3 regions of the Cellvibrio sp. pealriver genome follow, and region 3 is predicted to be linked to each of the others. Evidence: predicted binding sites of a transcription regulator. Region 3 holds the regulator's gene; each other region holds the start of a gene.

Region 1 (3,284 bases), 1.2 Mb from region 3:
CGCATTAACGGTACCGTTTGCGCCAATGGTAATTTTGTTGGCACCTTCGGGAACAATAATCGCAGGCTCTAGTAAATAACCATCTGCATTCACAAGTTGGCCCTCACCATTGATTTGCAATTGGCCATTGCGTGTGTAAGCGATAGTGCCATCGGGTTGCAGTACTTGTAAAAAACCATGGCCGTCAATTGCGACATCGAGCGATTGCTCCGTTACTTGCAAATTGCCTTGGGTAAATTCTTTTTGTGTTGCAACTACACGTACACCGGCACCCAATTGCAAACCTGATGGCAATTCAGTTTCTTGCGTTTGCTGCGCGCCGGGTTGGCGTTGGTTTTGATACAGCAAATCTTCAAAAATCGCGCGGTCACGCTTGAAACCAATAGTGCTGGTGTTTGCCAGGTTATTGGAAATGGTAGTGAGCTGGCGATCTTGTGCAGACAAACCGGTTTTGCTGACATAGAGTGCGGCGTGCATGATCTATTCCTCTGGTTAAATGCGTGAACGAAAAAACGCATTAAAAAATTACGACATTTGCAACAGCTGGGCAGATGCAGCGGAATTTTCTTCTGCCGATTTCATCACCTTGACTTGCATTTCATACTGGCGTGCGAGGCTAAGAATTTGCGTAAACTCTTCGATCGCATTGACGTTACTGCTTTCCAGCATGCCGCTACGCAAGGTCACTTCAACCGCAGGCAGGGCAATTTCACCATCGCGTTGGCGAAACAAACCGTCATCGCCCTTTTCAATATTTTGAATATCGGGATTCACTAATTTGATTTGCCCGACTTGCACCATCGCCTCGGGTCCCTGCCCTTGGCCGATAATGGAAATAATGCCGTCAGCACCGATCTGGACTTTTTCATTTTCGGGAATGTTGATTGGCCCACCAGCACCTAATACCGGTAGACCATTGGCAGTGCGCAACATGCCGGTTGCATCTACCGCCATGTTGCCAGCACGGGTATAAGCTTCTGTGCCATCAGGTGACTGCACAGCAATAAAACCATTACCTTGTATCGCAACGTCGAGTGGATTGTTGGTGGCGATCATTGAGCCCGGCGTGAAATCAGCGCGGGGGGATTCCGTCATGGCATACGCGCGGGTTGGCTGGCCATCGCCGTAATACACACCCATGCTGCGCGACTGTTCAAAGTCAGCACGAAATCCGGTAGTGCTCAAATTAGCCAGATTATTGGCGCGATTGGCCTGCGCCAGCATGTTGTGCTTGGCACCGGTCATTGCGATAAAAAGTGCTTTATCCACGATTGTGTCTCCAGTGCTAGCAGCCTTATGAAGGAATAAAAATGCCGCTAGTTTTTTGGCGGATTTGCCATTACTGGAGATTTTGCAAGAGCAGTGCCAATGTTTGAATGGCACCTAAACAACTGAATTAAAAAGACTTTTATATTTGTATCACGAAGAAAAGAATAAAAGCCCAATAGAAAGCGGCAAAGAGCTTCCGCTCTTTGCCGCTATGTAACGAAGCGATTTTGTTATCGCAAGTTAATGATGGTCTGGGTGGTTGCGTTTGCGGTTTCAATGGTTTTGGCGTTCGCCTGATAATTGCGCTGGGCTATAATCAGGTTCACCAACTGCTCCGACAAATCCACGTTGGATTCTTCTACTGCACCGGCGGTAATGTTGCCCAGTTGCGATGAACCTGGCGCACCTACAATCGCCTCACCCGATTCAAACGTCTGCGCCCACATGGTATCGCCTGTTGGTTTCAAACCATCCACGCTGGCAAAGTTAGCCAAAGCCACCTGCCCCAATACTTGCGCTTCACCGTTAGTGAAACGGGCAAACACAATACCGGTATTGCTCACATCCAACCCAGCCAAGCGGCCAGTGGCGTAACCGTTTTGGTCCAATTCCTCCACAGAAAACACACTGCCAAATTGAGTACTGCCTTCAAGATCAATCAAAAAGTTTGAGCTGGCTGGTGGCTCAGCCACAGGGATAGTGCCGCCCTGCAACACATTCAATGGTCCCAACGCGCCTACTGGTTGCCCGTCTTTACCCAACGGGGTCCAGTTGGAGATCAGGATGGCATCGGTCATTGATCTATTGATGGTGCCCTCAGGTGTGAAGTGGACATCAAACGACGCCATAGTAGGTGCGATATTGTCTGGTGATGGCAAAGTTGGATCGGGATCACCTACGTTTTGACCATCAATTTGCACATACATTTTCCAATGGTTAGGCGATGTTGTCGGATCAGCAGGATCGTACGCTTGCTTCACAAAATATTGACGCATTGAGTGAACGTTCCCCAAGCTGTCATACACAGGCGTAGTCGTTGCGTGGTTAAATGTTTTTTGATCGTTGGGATCAAATGCGTTAATCGGCACGGGAGTAAAAAAAGTCGGATCACCAATTGCGCCAAACAAAATGCCACCACTCACCGGTGTTGTAGGTTGGCTAGCGGTAATCGAATAACCCTCTTGCATGGTAACAGTAATTTCACCACCCACTTTAATGGCGCTGTTAACTAATGCAGGGGTTGTGATGGTATCCAATTCTTGCAATACACCTTGACTACCAATAATACCGACTACATCGCCTGCTGCACCGAACGAAAAGTCAAGGTCACGCCCTGTTGCCGATACCACTTCAAGATCACCAGTAGTTTCGTTAACACTTGCAGTAATACCAAATAAAGTAGATTTGCTGAGCTTGTTAATTTCCTCAGCCAAATCAGTCATATCAACTGCTGTTGAAGAAGTTAATACCACACCATTGAGAGTGAACGTCCCCGTATTATTGACAAAGGGTTTAGCAGGTGTTGCTGGTGGGCCAGGATTTGCCGGCACTTCTCTCAAAACAGTCGCGGTGGTGCGCGCGGTTGCACTAATACCTGCTAATGAATTTAATTCTGATGCGGTTGTATCTGCACCGGCACCGTATTTACTAATGTAAGTAACAGGTGCAGTGGTGCCTGGACCTTGAATCACCAACGTATGCGATGCGTAATCATTGGTGACTTTTGGTTGCCCTACAATAATATCTGCAGGAGTAATCGCATCTACTGCTGTCGTAAGGGCATTGGCACCACTAATGGTTGAAATATCCAAATCAGAAGCGACACCCGCAGCGAGATCGCGTATTTTTAAATTGCCGTCAGTATCCACAAATGCTTGGACATTCAATGGCACAGGGCTACTGAAGTTTTGGTTATTAATTTCGTTAGCGACAGCGGTCAAATTGTTATACGTACCTGGGGAGATAGTGATATTCACTGTTTGTGCTGTAGGGTTGCCAGGTACTGTGCGCGACAG
Region 2 (3,284 bases), 860 kb from region 3:
TCGTCAGCCATTGAATCTTGATCAACATCATCACTTGCCATTTTTTCCACCTTTTATTTCATTCACACTTTCGTTGGTTTGTTCAGCGCCATCACTAACCTTGGAATTATTCGCATCCACTTTTGTACCGGTAATGTTATAGGCACTACTACGATCAATAAATTCGCGAATTTTTAACGCGAGAAAACCATTGCTTTGACCTAACTGGGTACGAAACATTGGTACACCATTCGCAGTCAATACATGGTAATCAGGGAATTCCACCGGGATAATATCGCCCGCTTTCAGCTCAACAATATCGCGCAAGGTAATATCGCGCCGTACAATATCGCACTCCAAATCCACACTGGCCGACAACACATCTTCACGTAAGGCTTTTTCCCAACGCTCATCGTGCTCATCGCTGTCACTTTGCAAACCGGCATCCAATACTTCGCGGATGGGTTCAATCATTGAATAAGGAACAGTGATGTGCATTTCGCCACCACCGCCATCCAATTCAATATGGAATGTACTGACTACAACAACTTCACTAGGGCTCACGATGTTCGCAAGCGATGGATTTACTTCTGAGTGAACGTATTCAAAATTAATCGGGAATACCGCTTTCCAGGCTTCGGTTAAATCCACAAATGCCTGATTCAGTACCATTTGCACTACGCGCAATTCGGTAGGCGTAAATTCACGGCCTTCAATTTTTGCGTGGCGGCCATCGCCACCAAAAAAATTATCAACTAATTTAAATACCAAACGCGCATCAAGAATAATCAACGCAGTGCCGCGCAGCGGGCGGAACTTCACCATATTCAAACTGGTGGGAACATACAGCGTGTGGACATATTCACCAAACTTCTGGATCTGTACACCACCGACAGATACATCGGCTGTGCGGCGCAATAAATTAAACATACTGATGCGGGTATAACGGGCAAAACGCTCATTGATCATTTCCAGCGTAGGCATGCGCCCACGCACAATACGATCCTGGCTGGTCAGGTCATAGTTTTTAACCGCCCCCGGCTCACCGTCCGATTCGGTTTCTATGTCACCGTCATCAACGCCGTGTAAGAGCGCATCGATTTCGTCCTGCGAAAGTAAATCTTGCACAGAGGTTTCCTTATTGCATTACAAAATTGGTAAACAACACCTGTTCAACATTTGCGGAAGACACTTTGTCACCACTACCACTGGCAATTAATGCTTCACGCTCTTTTTGCAGCTGACTGCGGATGATTTCCAATGCTTCTGCTCTCAGGGTTTCCTTGCCTTCTTCCGTTTGCAATTCATCAAAATTTTTACTGCTAAGCAACATCACCAACCCATTGCGGATGGCAGGCATGTGCAAGGTTAATAAACTTTGCAATTCAGGGTCGCGGTACAACAATGTAATCGCTGCCTGCAAATAACGCTGACGGCCATTCACATTAAAATTGATCGTAAAGTTGGGGGTCATTTCAAAATAAATTGCCGGTGCCAATGTTGCTTCTTTTGCGTGCTCTTCTTCTGCAGCACCGCCTGCAGGTGCGGGCGATAACATTTTTAATGCGACTACTGTTCCACCTACCGAGATAGCAATTAGAGCCACTGCAAGACCAATGATCAGAAATAGTTTTTTCTTTTTACTTCCAGCGTTCGCGTCTGCGTTGCCTGCATCTTTTTTAGGGGCTGCCGCCATGTCAAAACTCCGTCACTTTCAATTGCCAAAAGGGTTCGAGCAATACCTATGCCAGTATCGCCCTTGAAAGCTTAGCAGTGGTTAGTGGCTTTGCGAGCGCAAAACATAGAAATGGGAACCGAAATGAGCACAAAAACCAAATCGGAAAACAGGAAGGAAAACCGATATAAAACAAGGAGGTAGAAATACTGATCACATTGATCAGCATTTCTACAAAAGGGATTGAAATGAGCGCGTGCTATGCGTAATGATCGACGAGCCGTACCGACGCCACCGATGTCACCGCTACGGGCATCAGCTCATCCTCCTCAACATCACCATGCGAACGGGATTTTCCAGACTCATCCTGATCGCGCTGCTGTTGCGCAAACGATTTATCGGACACATCTACATTAACCAGATTTAACCCCTGTTCCGCAAACATTTCACGCAAGCGGTTCAGCTGCTGGTCAAGTGCATCCCGCACAACCGGATTATGGCTGGTGAACGTCACACTGGCTTGGTCCTGGGTGACACTGACTTTGACCTGCATAGGGCCAAGCTCAGGCGGATCAAGACGGATTTCTGCTGAACTCACATTTTGTGCAGCCAACCACAGAACTTTATCGCCCACCGCCTGACTCCACTGTGGCGAACCTACGGTTACCGGCACGCCGGTCTGTACAACAAAAGCACGCGCCGCAGGCGATTGTGACTCCAGTGGACGCACTATTGATTCCAACGCACTGACTGCCGCGGCTACAGGTTTGGCAGTCTCTGTAATGGCAGAAGCTGCCTTATCCAAACTGGTGAGATTGGCTTCCGCCATTTTGTTCAAGCCGGCTTTGCTATTGAGCAATACAAAATCAGGATTGTCCGTCAGATCAGATGTATCGCCACCCTCGCTATCCACAGTTGCCAAAACATCTGTTTGCTCAGTGGTTGATGTTGATCCAGACAGAGCATCGTCCACCAAGGATAAACCACTCTGGACTGCAGCCTGATTGCCAGTGGCCTGAACCGGAACAGAAGGATTCAGTGAGTTAAGGCCTACTGATTTGATATCTACCCCTATTGCCGCTAGATCACCCTCTGTCTCCACGCCTGGTAATGTCGCGACCGGTAAAGTAGCCACCACTGCTGGATCGGCTGCTAACAGCGCGCCAGGCTCTTCTGCCAACGTCAGCTCAGTGTCACCCTTGCCCAAGCCCAGTTCTGTTAGTAATGGCGACACCGTTTCTTCCGTGCCTGTCAGCTCATCTTGCTGATCCAAACTGGTCTGAATAACAGTCGGCAAAGTGATGGCGGCACTGGAATCCAGTAATGTCTGCTCAGCGGTAACTAAAGCCGAAGCATCCAGCATGGCAGTATCTTGCAATGCTTTATCCGCTGCTTGATCTTCACTATTAACACTATCGGTAGCCGTGGTCGATTGCTCATCTGGCACTTTATCGCCAGCCGTTTTTTCTTGCTGCGCAGAGCGCGACTGCAGGGGCGATTCTTTTGCCGATGGATCTCGCACAGGGGCGTCACGGTTTTCTTCGGATTTGGCTGTCTTTTTGTGGTCAGTTTTGTGGTCAGTTGCGCGATTTGCCGGTTCCGGGCGGGTATCCGATTTAGCCGCAGCGGG
Region 3 (3,284 bases):
ATTGATGTATCCATCACGGTGGAAAGTGGCAGCATCGTCGGATTGCTTGGCCCCAACGGCGCAGGAAAAACCACCTGTTTTTATATGATCGCTGGTTTGGTGCCTGCCGATAACGGCACCGTATTGATTGACGAGCGAGATATAACCCAACTGCCCATTCATGGACGCGCCCGTGCAGGTATTGGCTATCTCCCGCAAGAGGCGTCTATTTTCCGTAAGCTGAGCGTGGCGGATAACATCATGGCAATTCTTGAGACCCGTAAGGATCTCAACCGCCAGCAGCGTGATGAAAAACTGGAATCACTGCTCAACGAATTTCATATCACCCATATCCGCGATAGCCTGGGTATGGCCCTCTCCGGCGGTGAGCGCCGCCGCGTGGAGATTGCCCGCGCACTGGCGACAGATCCGCAATTTATCCTGCTCGATGAACCTTTCGCCGGTGTTGATCCTATTTCGGTCAATGACATCAAAGAGATTGTCCGTCACTTGAAAGACCGTGGGATTGGCGTACTGATTACCGACCACAATGTGCGCGAAACACTGGATATCTGCGAAACAGCTTATATCGTCAGTGAAGGGCACATCATCGCCGAAGGTGATGCTGAAACTGTGCTGAGCAATAACAAAGTGCGCGAAGTGTATCTGGGCGAGCATTTCCGCCTCTAAACCCTACTTTCAGACGGGATTTCCGGTGTTACAAACTGCCCATTCCCTGCGCGTTTAGTCACACACAAACAACTTGACAAGTAACATTCTTTATACATTAGGCATAAAGCTTGCTTAAGCTTGTTGCTTGAGGCGCAAACCCTGACTAAACTCCACGTATACCGATGTTTTTCATCCTGCGTTTAAGGGTTTGTCGTCCGTACAATGAAGCAATCTCTCCAGCTCAAACTCGGCCAACAGCTGACCATGACCCCACAGTTGCAACAGGCAATCCGCTTGTTACAACTATCAACTCTGGATCTGCAACAGGAGATCCAGGAAGCGCTCGATTCCAACCCCATGTTGGAGGTTGAGGATAGCTTCGATTCTCCCACGCAAAACAGTGACTACGAAGGCAGCGAACAAGACAAAGCGGATTATGACCGCCAGCTGGAAATTGCAGCAGAAAGCGGTACCGATAACAGCGCAGAGTTTACTGCCAGCGACAATTTCTCCGCGAGCACCGATAACTACGCTGATAGTTACAACAACGACAATAACTACAATGAAAGCGATAGTTTTGGTGAAAGCGACACTTTCAGGGAAAGTGAATCCATAGGCGATACCGATGTTTATGGTGAAGGGGAAAGTTTTAGCGCCGATAGCGGTGACTGGAGCGACTCTATTCCCAGCGACCTTCCCGTGGATACAAGCTGGGATGATGTCTATCAAGCCTCATCCAGCAGCAGCTCCAGCAATTACGACAACGAAGATAGCGACTTTGAAAGCCGCCGTGCTGCCACTGACTCCCTCTACGATCATTTGATGTGGCAACTTAACCTGACCCCTATGTCAGACAGGGATCGCATTCTGGCTATGGCCATCATCGATGCAGTGGAGCCCAGCGGCATGCTCTCCATCAGTATCGAGGAAATCTTTGAAGGGATGGGTAGCGATCTCGATGACCTGGAACTGGACGAAGTTGTTGCCGTACAAAAACTCTTGCAACAATTTGACCCATGTGGTGTGTGCAGCCAGAACCTGTCCGAATGCCTGTTGGTACAACTGCAGCAGTTTGATCCAAAAACGCCATTGCTTGATTCGGCAAAATTAATCGTCAAACAATATTTGCCGGTGCTAGGCAGCCGCGACTACCGGCAATTGATGCGCCGCACCAAGCTAAAGGAAGCTGAGTTAAGTCAGGCGATTGCCCTGATCCAGAGTTTGAATCCGCGTCCGGGCGATATTATTGCCAGTGGCGACACCGAATATGTTGTGCCCGATGTATTTGTAGAAAAACGCGATGGCCGCTGGATTGTGGAGCTGAATCCGGATATTGCGCCGCGTTTGCGTATCAATGCTGATTACGCCTCTATGGTAAAGCGTGCCGACTCCAGCAGCGACAACACCTTCCTCAAAGACAATTTACAGGAAGCCCGTTGGTTCCTGAAAAGTTTGCAAAGCCGCAACGAGACCTTACTCAAGGTGGCAAGTTGTATTGTTGAAAAACAGCGTGGCTTTCTGGATTACGGTCCTGAGGCGATGAAACCGCTGGTGTTGCACGATATTGCTGAAATTGTAGAAATGCACGAGTCCACTATTTCACGTGTCACCACACAAAAATACATGCATACCCCGCAGGGTATTTTTGAGCTGAAATACTTTTTCTCCAGCCATGTCAGTACCGACAGCGGCGGAGAATGTTCTTCAACAGCAATCCGCGCCATCATCAAAAAACTGGTCAGCGCGGAAAATCCAAAAAAACCGTTGAGTGATAGCAAAATTACCGACTTGCTCGCCGAGCAAGGTATACAAGTCGCGCGCCGTACTATTGCCAAATATCGCGAATCGCTCAACATTCCACCATCGAATGAGCGCAAAACAATTTAACCTGATGCAGATGATCACATTGGGAACTTACTGAAAAGTTTCAGGTACATTTAATAGTTCGGACAAAAAATTCATGGATGTAATGCGAGGTTACCTAACCGTAACCGTTTTGTTTCTAGCGAGAGGAAGTATCTATGCAAATAAATATCAGCGGTCATCACGTAGAAGTTACCGATTCAATGAGAGATTACGTTTCCAGCAAACTGGAGCGCTTGAGCAACCATCATGACCGCATTACGAGTACCCATGTCATACTCTCGGTAGATAAACTGATCCAAAAAGCAGAGGCCACTATTCATGTCAGTGGTAAAGATTTATTCGCCGATGCAACTCATGAAGATTTATATGCTGCCATCGATGCCTTGGCCGACAAGCTCGATCGCCAATTAATTAAACACAAAGAGAAAATGCGCAGCCATCGCTAGGGCGATGCGTGCACTGACGTTAACCATATGATGCGCACTGGTTGCTTTGGCACCAGTCGCCATCGATCAGGGAGATGCCCAGCATCACTTTTTTATGCAAATCCAATCCCTCATCAGCCCCGGCCGCACACTCTGCGGCGTAGACGGTGGCAGTAAAAAACGCGCGCTGGAGTTACTTGCCAACACCATCGCCCAAGACATTCCCGATATCGATGCTGACGAATTGTTCCGCCGGTTAATTGGACGCGAGCGACTTGGCTCCACAGGTATTGGTCACGGGATCGCCATTCCACATTGTCGTGTTGAAAACTGTAGCGGCAC

The links. Region 3 encodes sigma-54, which starts transcription at its own class of promoters, with help from an activator protein. Its sites were predicted from a motif close to TGGCACANNNNTTGCNNT; they were not measured.
Region 1: a site for sigma-54 is predicted at 1,351-1,368, ahead of flgF (flagellar basal-body rod protein FlgF). Genes of this name have one in related genera too.
Region 2: a site for sigma-54 is predicted at 1,712-1,729, ahead of VC28_RS06450 (flagellar basal body-associated FliL family protein). Genes of this name have one in related genera too.

What each region holds. Positions count from the first base shown of each region.
Region 1 is NZ_KQ236688.1:1,164,248-1,167,531, reverse strand. It holds gene flgG (flagellar basal-body rod protein FlgG) at 1-477, opposite strand, end outside; gene flgF (flagellar basal-body rod protein FlgF) at 526-1,269, opposite strand; gene VC28_RS04880 (flagellar hook-basal body complex protein) at 1,500-3,284, opposite strand, start outside.
Region 2 is NZ_KQ236688.1:1,528,152-1,531,435, forward strand. It holds gene fliN (flagellar motor switch protein FliN) at 1-41, opposite strand, end outside; gene fliM (flagellar motor switch protein FliM) at 31-1,107, opposite strand; gene VC28_RS06450 (flagellar basal body-associated FliL family protein) at 1,118-1,675, opposite strand; gene VC28_RS06455 (flagellar hook-length control protein FliK) at 1,914-3,284, opposite strand, start outside.
Region 3 is NZ_KQ236688.1:2,389,988-2,393,271, forward strand. It holds gene lptB (LPS export ABC transporter ATP-binding protein) at 1-669, shown strand, start outside; gene VC28_RS10410 (RNA polymerase factor sigma-54) at 874-2,538, shown strand; gene hpf (ribosome hibernation-promoting factor, HPF/YfiA family) at 2,673-2,963, shown strand; gene ptsN (PTS IIA-like nitrogen regulatory protein PtsN) at 3,058-3,284, shown strand, end outside.